One region of the Vibrio sp. TH_r3 genome, then DNA from elsewhere that is predicted to be linked to it. Evidence: riboswitches for the same ligand, from Rfam matches in the RefSeq annotation. Region 1 holds a riboswitch; the other holds the start of a gene.
The links. Region 1 has a riboswitch for cobalamin ahead of R3X26_RS04635 (sirohydrochlorin cobaltochelatase). Riboswitches for the same ligand answer to the same signal wherever they lie in the genome.
Positions count from the first base shown of each region.

Region 2: linked by a shared signal. The riboswitch ahead of R3X26_RS18500 (TonB-dependent receptor domain-containing protein) and the one ahead of R3X26_RS04635 (sirohydrochlorin cobaltochelatase) in region 1 are both predicted to bind cobalamin.

Region 1 covers NZ_JAWMPW010000003.1:125,411-128,844, forward strand. The annotation lists gene R3X26_RS04625 (hypothetical protein) at 1-299, shown strand, start outside; gene fucO (lactaldehyde reductase) at 439-1,587, shown strand; cobalamin riboswitch at 1,758-1,948, shown strand; gene R3X26_RS04635 (sirohydrochlorin cobaltochelatase) at 2,069-3,097, shown strand; gene R3X26_RS04640 (ABC transporter ATP-binding protein) at 3,106-3,434, shown strand, end outside.
Region 2 covers NZ_JAWMPW010000047.1:3,789-7,222, reverse strand. The annotation lists gene R3X26_RS18500 (TonB-dependent receptor domain-containing protein) at 1-1,335, opposite strand, end outside; cobalamin riboswitch at 1,370-1,599, opposite strand; gene trmA (tRNA (uridine(54)-C5)-methyltransferase TrmA) at 1,730-2,845, shown strand; gene R3X26_RS18490 (aspartate kinase) at 2,978-3,434, opposite strand, start outside.

The sequences.
Region 1 (3,434 bases):
TTTATACTGGTAATTGTATTAAAGAAAATAACAAAAAAGAAAAGTCGGGAATATTCGTTATAGATAGAAAAGATGATGTGATTTTTTTAATATTTATTACATTGTCAATATTATTGTTAAGCTTGGATTCTAAATTGAGCTTTTTTCTATTGTTAGCGACTTTTTTAATTAGAGTGGCTTTGTTTTCTTTGATTAGAACTCATTGTTTTATAAATAAAAAAATCTCTGTAGATGTCGTCAGAATGGCTGCTGAAGTATTATGCTATGTAATGGCATTTATTTCCTATATTGCTCACTAATACCTGTTGTTTTTATAAAAATAAATTGTCCACTTATAATAAAAAATTGTGTTCTACAGTTTTTTTATAGCGACGACTCAGTATTTATTTGATCTGTTTTTATAATGTTTGCAAATGATCGATTAAGTAAGGAATTTGTATGTCATTTGCGTTGAATTTACCAAAATTGAGTTTTTCTGGTGTTGGAGCGGTTGAAGATTCTGTTGCCGAACTCGATAAACAACCTGTTAAAAAAGCACTGATTGTTACCGATGCGAATTTAGTTCAATTAGGCTTGTTAGATAAACTATTTCAAGAGTTAAAGCGATATTCAATTGACTATGTTGTTTTTGACCAAGTCACACCAAATCCTACTGCGTCATTGGTAAGACGTGGTTTAAGTCAATATATAGAATCACAGTGTGACTGCTTTATTGCCGTTGGTGGCGGAAGCCCAGTGGATTGCGCCAAAGCTATTCGAGTTATGGCGTCAAATGAAGGCGATATTTGTGATTTCAATGGGGTAGGGATGGTAAAAAATCCAGGTGCCTTCTTTATCGCTATTAATACAACGGCAGGAACCGCTGCTGAAATGACTTCTAATTCCGTTATTACCGATGAAGATAATCAAGTCAAAATGGTTATCATTGATAGTAAACAAATTCCGGATATCGCGGTTAATGATCCGACGCTGATGGTCGATTTACCCTCCGGTGTAACCGCAGCAACAGGTATGGATGCACTAACTCATGCAGTTGAAGCTTATGTCACGCCTGGCTCTCATACTTTAACCAAGCCGACGGCTTTAGAAGCAATAAGATTAATCACCAAATGGTTACCGGTTGCTGTAGACGATGGCAAAAACCTATCAGCGCGAGATAACTTGGCGTGTGCTCAGTTTCTAGCGGGTATGGCCTTTAATAGCGCAGGACTGGGCCTAGTCCATGCTATGGCTCATCAGCCAGGAGCAACGCATAATTTACCTCATGGTGTCTGTAACGCAATACTGTTACCAGTCGTATGCAAGTTTAATGCGGAGCTTTGTCCTGAACCATTTCGTGCAGTGGCTGAGGTGATGGGTGGCGCTACGTTTGATCTAAATGATAAGCAAGCCGCTGATTTAGCGGTTGAGCTAATTTGTAAGTTATCTGAAAGAGTCGGTATCCCAAGTGGGTTTGCTGAATTAGGAATCACAGAGTCTGATCTAGCTGGTTGGATTGATAAAGCGATGCAAGATCCTTGTCTTCCTGGTAACCCAAGACAACCAAATGAAGCCGAAGTTTTAGCTCTTTATAAACAAGCGCTTTAATAGCGTTATCGTTTAATCGGCGTAGCAGAAAAAATGGCGTTATGCCGATTAAAAGCAACATCAACTATTTTAATTAACCGATCAATTGATTTATTTAATCACTTGATTTAACTAAGCAATCAATAACTGATTTATTGATTTTAAACAAAAATTTTTTTACAAAAACAGGCAATATCACTATTCCATTAGGTGAGAATAAAGTTCACTTTATTCTTTAAAAGGGAACCAAGTAGAAGCTTGGGCTGTACCCGCAACTGTGTTTGGCGAGCTAATAGCAATGAACCACTGGACTTTGTCTGGGAAGGAGCTGTTATGTGTTGACCCATAAGCCAGGATACCTGCCTAACGGGATAACAAGCATGCGAGCGGGTGTCTCGACGTTTATTCGTTATTTATACAATAACCAATTCTCTCTTCCTCCCTATCGCCATTTTTTATTCAACCAGCCTTTGGGTCGGTATAAAATTTTGGAAATAGAATTATGAAATGTTCAACCAACTTTCGCCATTTGATCAGGAAATTTTTGCTACTAGCCGTCGTGCCGTCAATAGTCAGCATGTCTTCAGTTGCGTCTGATGATAATGTTACTAATACCGCAGGAAACAAAATGAATACTCACAAATCAGCAATTGTATTGGCTGCTTTTGGAACCTCTTATGACAGTGCAGTTAATTCATTAATTGCGATAGAGAAGCATATTGAATCGGCCTATCCTAATACGCCCGTTCGCTTTGCTTTCACTTCTAATATTATTCGAAAGAAATGGCATGCACGTCAAAATGATGAAGAATATAAACGTGCTCACCCACAGGTACCAGAGCATTTTTATAGCGTTAAAAATGTATTGGGTACCTTGGCTGACCTGCAAAATGAAGGCTATAAAAATATTGTTGTCCAAACCACGCTTCTGTCTCATGGTGAAGAATTTATTGATTTAAAGGCGTATGTGGATGCATTGGCTTCGATTGAAACAATTAAAGAAAAATGGAAACCTTTTAACCATATCGCTATCGGTCGTCCTTTAATGGGTACTTGGGGACATCATTATGAATATCAGGCTGATCTTGATGTTCTTGCTAGTGCATTAGCCGACGATATTGCTTTAGCAGAAAAAAATGACTCTGCTTTAGTTTACATGGGACATGGTAACGAGCATTTATCTACCGGTTTGTATGCTGAATTAGAGCAGCGATTAAATACCATGTATCCACAAGTGAACAGTTATGTTGGCTTGGTAGAAGGTTTTCCTGGTTTCGATATGTTGTTGGAGAAAATACAAGCCGATCAGATTACCAATGTCACTATTAAACCACTAATGGTTGTTGCTGGTGATCATGCAACTAATGATATGGCAGGCGACGAAGATGACTCTTGGAAGGTCATGTTATCAACAAATAATATTAATGTGATTCCAGTTTTAGAAGGTTTGGGCAGCAAACAAACGATTCAAGCAATTTATTTACGTCACCTTCAAGATGCGGCAAAAGATGCCGGCATTGAATTGGAGTAATAGTAAAGATGAATCACTCACTCGGTTGTTCTACTGCTCACTCTATAGAAAATAACGTTATCGAGCATAATGTTATAAAAAGCCATGTTATAGACAACAATGTTATAGACAACAGCACTATTGCAAATAATGTGCTCATAGAAGTTAAGGCATTGTCACGCTCGTTTGGTAACAGCATGGCTGTTGATGAGGTGGATTTTGTTATTCAGCAAGGTGAGATATGTGCTTTTCTTGGTCCAAATGGCGCAGGGAAAACCACCATCATAAAAATGTTAACCGGTTTATTGGAACCGAGTTCGGGCCATATTCTTTACCAGAATGAACAGTATGATCCGAG
Region 2 (3,434 bases), on a different contig from region 1:
GTTCCAATTGAAAAACGAATAATCCCCAGACACTCCAATTTCTATATTATCGGATGTTTCTTCTTTCAAATCTGGAGTTGTCGTTAAATCAGTATATGTTGGTGCTTTAAATGCTGTGCCATAGCTCGCTCTTATTCTATGGTTATCATCTATTTGGTAACCTGTAGCTAAAGACCACGTTGTATATGAATCATATTCATCGTGCTTATCATGACGAAGGCTTGCTTCCATTCCCCAATCACCTTCGATAAATGAACCAGATAAAAAGATACCTGTTGTATCTCTACTTTCGCCCGCTAGACTATGTGCATAACCATAACTAATAGCATCATCTCCTAATGATTCTCTTCTTCCTTCTATACCACCAGAAATAGTAACTTGATCTGAATACTGGTATTGGTTTGCCCATTGCAGCTGAGTCATGGTGATCTCAGCAAATGTACTTGCGGTATCTTTTGTTTCACCTAATGAATAATCGGCATTTTCTGTCAACTGATGATTCAAGCTTATTCTCGAGTCAAGTTGTTCGTTTTTATATTCTATTAATCCCGTAAAGCTTTCATTCTCAGAAGATCCATAGTTTAAACCATAAGAATCATACTCAACTAAACTATCAAACCAAGTAGCTGACCCATAAAAGGTTACATGGTCATTAAAAATATGTTCATATCCAACCATTCCATTTTTTGAATCAAACCCATAATCAATACTAGAGTCGTCATCTTTAATATCGTAACCATCAGTTTCTTCATAGCCCGCGGCTATTTGCAGGTGTCCATTTTCATTCACGTCTGTTTTTACAGAAAAATTACTTTCCTTTTGGGAATTTGAACCGATACCAACCGTTACTTGCTTCCTCTCATTCCCTCTATTAGAACGAGTAATGATATTGATAACACCACCTATAGCATCAGAACCATATTTAGCGGCGACCGGACCTCTAATAACTTCGACTCGCTCCACTAAACCTATTGGATATTTATTTAAAGCGACGCCCCCTGCGGCACTATCAATACGAATACCATCAACAAGAATTAAGACATGGTCACTATTAGTACCTCTAATATAAACCGATGCATTGTGACCTCTGCCACCATTTTGAGCGACTTCTACACCTGGAAGCCTTTTAATAATATCAGTCAATGAGTTAGCTTGAGACACTTCTATATCTTCACGAGTGACAACCGAAATTGGTTCAAACGTAGAGGACTCAGCTTGCTCAAACCGATTAGCAGTAACGACCATGGTTTCAACATCAGAAGAAGATTGTGCAAAAGATAAAGATGGAACCGAGACTAGCGAAGCCACTGTGGCCGCTATTATAGATTTGTTCATAAGTAAACCCTATTCGCGTAAATCTGAGTAAGTGTGTATTCACTTACCTACTGGCAGGTATTCGGACTTAAAAGCACGACCAAAAATCACTTGGTCTCCTAGCATCTCACTTCCCACGTATTCATCTATTGAATATCGTAGTGTGTGGTTTTCACCTTAGATGTTCGTTCTTTTTTACCGCTGCGCGTCAGTTCTGGAGTCTCACCAGATTCCCTATTAAGGCAGTGGCTGAATGCCACCCTCACCAGTTTCGCAATGATACTAATTATCATTATATTAATTGTCTAGTGCTATTATTTTAAGGTTGGCATGAAACTTATTCATATGAATGCTGGACAAGCACTCTAGATTGAATAAAATCTGCGCTCCTTTGTTTCTATCTAATGGTATATCTATGGCAAGCCTGAACGTTAATCCTAATCACTATCACCAACAGTTAAATGAGAAAGCTGAATGCCTTAAAAAAATGTTTGCCGAATACGATGTGCCAGAATTAGAAGTATTTGAGTCTCCAGAAAAATACTATCGTATGAGGGCTGAATTTCGAGTTTGGCATGAAGGTGACGATCTTTATTACATTATGTTTGATCAAGCAACACGCGAGAAATATCGTGTGGATAGTTTTCCGACAGCTAGCAAAATCATCAATGATCTTATGCCTGTTCTACTTGAATCAATTAAAACTAACGATGTTTTACGCAAAAAGCTGTTCCAAGTGGATTTTCTTTCCACTTTAAGTGGTGAAATTCTTATTTCGTTGCTCTATCACCGTCAACTTGATGACTCGTGGACGAAAGAAGCCAAAAATCTAAAAGCTCAACTAAATGATAAGGGATTTCATCTTGACCTCATTGGTCGTGCTCGCAAAATGAAAATCGTTTTAGATAGAGACTATGTTGTTGAAAAACTAAAGGTTCACGGGCAGACATACATTTATCAACAAGTAGAAAATAGCTTTACCCAACCAAACGGGATCGTCGCTCAAAAAATGTTGGAATGGGCCGTTGATTGCACTAAAAACAGTTCAGGTGATTTGTTAGAGTTATATTGTGGAAATGGTAATTTTTCACTGGCATTAGCACAAAACTTTGAACGTGTTTTAGCAACAGAACTCGCCAAGCCATCCGTTGTGTCAGCACAATATAATATTGCAGCTAATCAAATAGAAAACGTGCAAATTATTAGAATGTCAGCCGAAGACTTTACCGAAGCGATGGAAGGTAAGCGAGAATTTAGACGTTTGAAACAAGAAAATATCGATCTACAAAGTTACAATTGCAACACTATTTTTGTTGATCCACCCCGGTCAGGTATGGATGTAGACACTTGTAAAATGGTCCAAGGTTACGAACGTATCATGTATATATCCTGTAACCCAGAAACACTCAAAGAAAATTTAGCCTTACTATCTACCACTCATACTGTCACGCGGTTTGCTTTATTCGATCAATTCCCTTACACCCACCACATGGAAGCAGGTGTGCTATTAGAAAAAATCCAACCAAAATAACAATATATCTGTTCGTTCTTCTCTCACATAAATAAAGCCCTATCGAGTATTAAACGATAGGGCTTTATGTGGACCTTTGATAATCAGGTCTATCAAGAACAATGGATCTATTTTCGAATGCTGTTAAAACAACTAGGCAACATTAAGCATAACATTTGTTGAGTTATCATTGCATAGCGCATCATGAATAATACAAATAGCTTGCTTATATTTATCTTCTTCTACCACATATTGAACACTTACATTACGCATTGATGACTGCAAGGCGACAGGATCAATACCTTCTTCTATCAATGCATTGGTTCCTCTTGCTAATGCTTGGTTTGTATCCAGAAGTGAACCAATAGCCGATATCACCGCGACAACCTGAACTTTAATCGTTGCTGTTGGAAAATGTTGTTGTACACGGTCAAGTACACCATCAATGCTTTCCGTGTCACCAGTCAAATAATAAGTCATTGAATTGGCATTCATCTCTTTACTAATTAAGTTAACATCCGAGTTAGTAATGATCTGTATAAACTCTAAACTTGCATTATCCAATTGGCATGCCATATCTTGGTCGAACAAATGTATCGCAAATACTTTT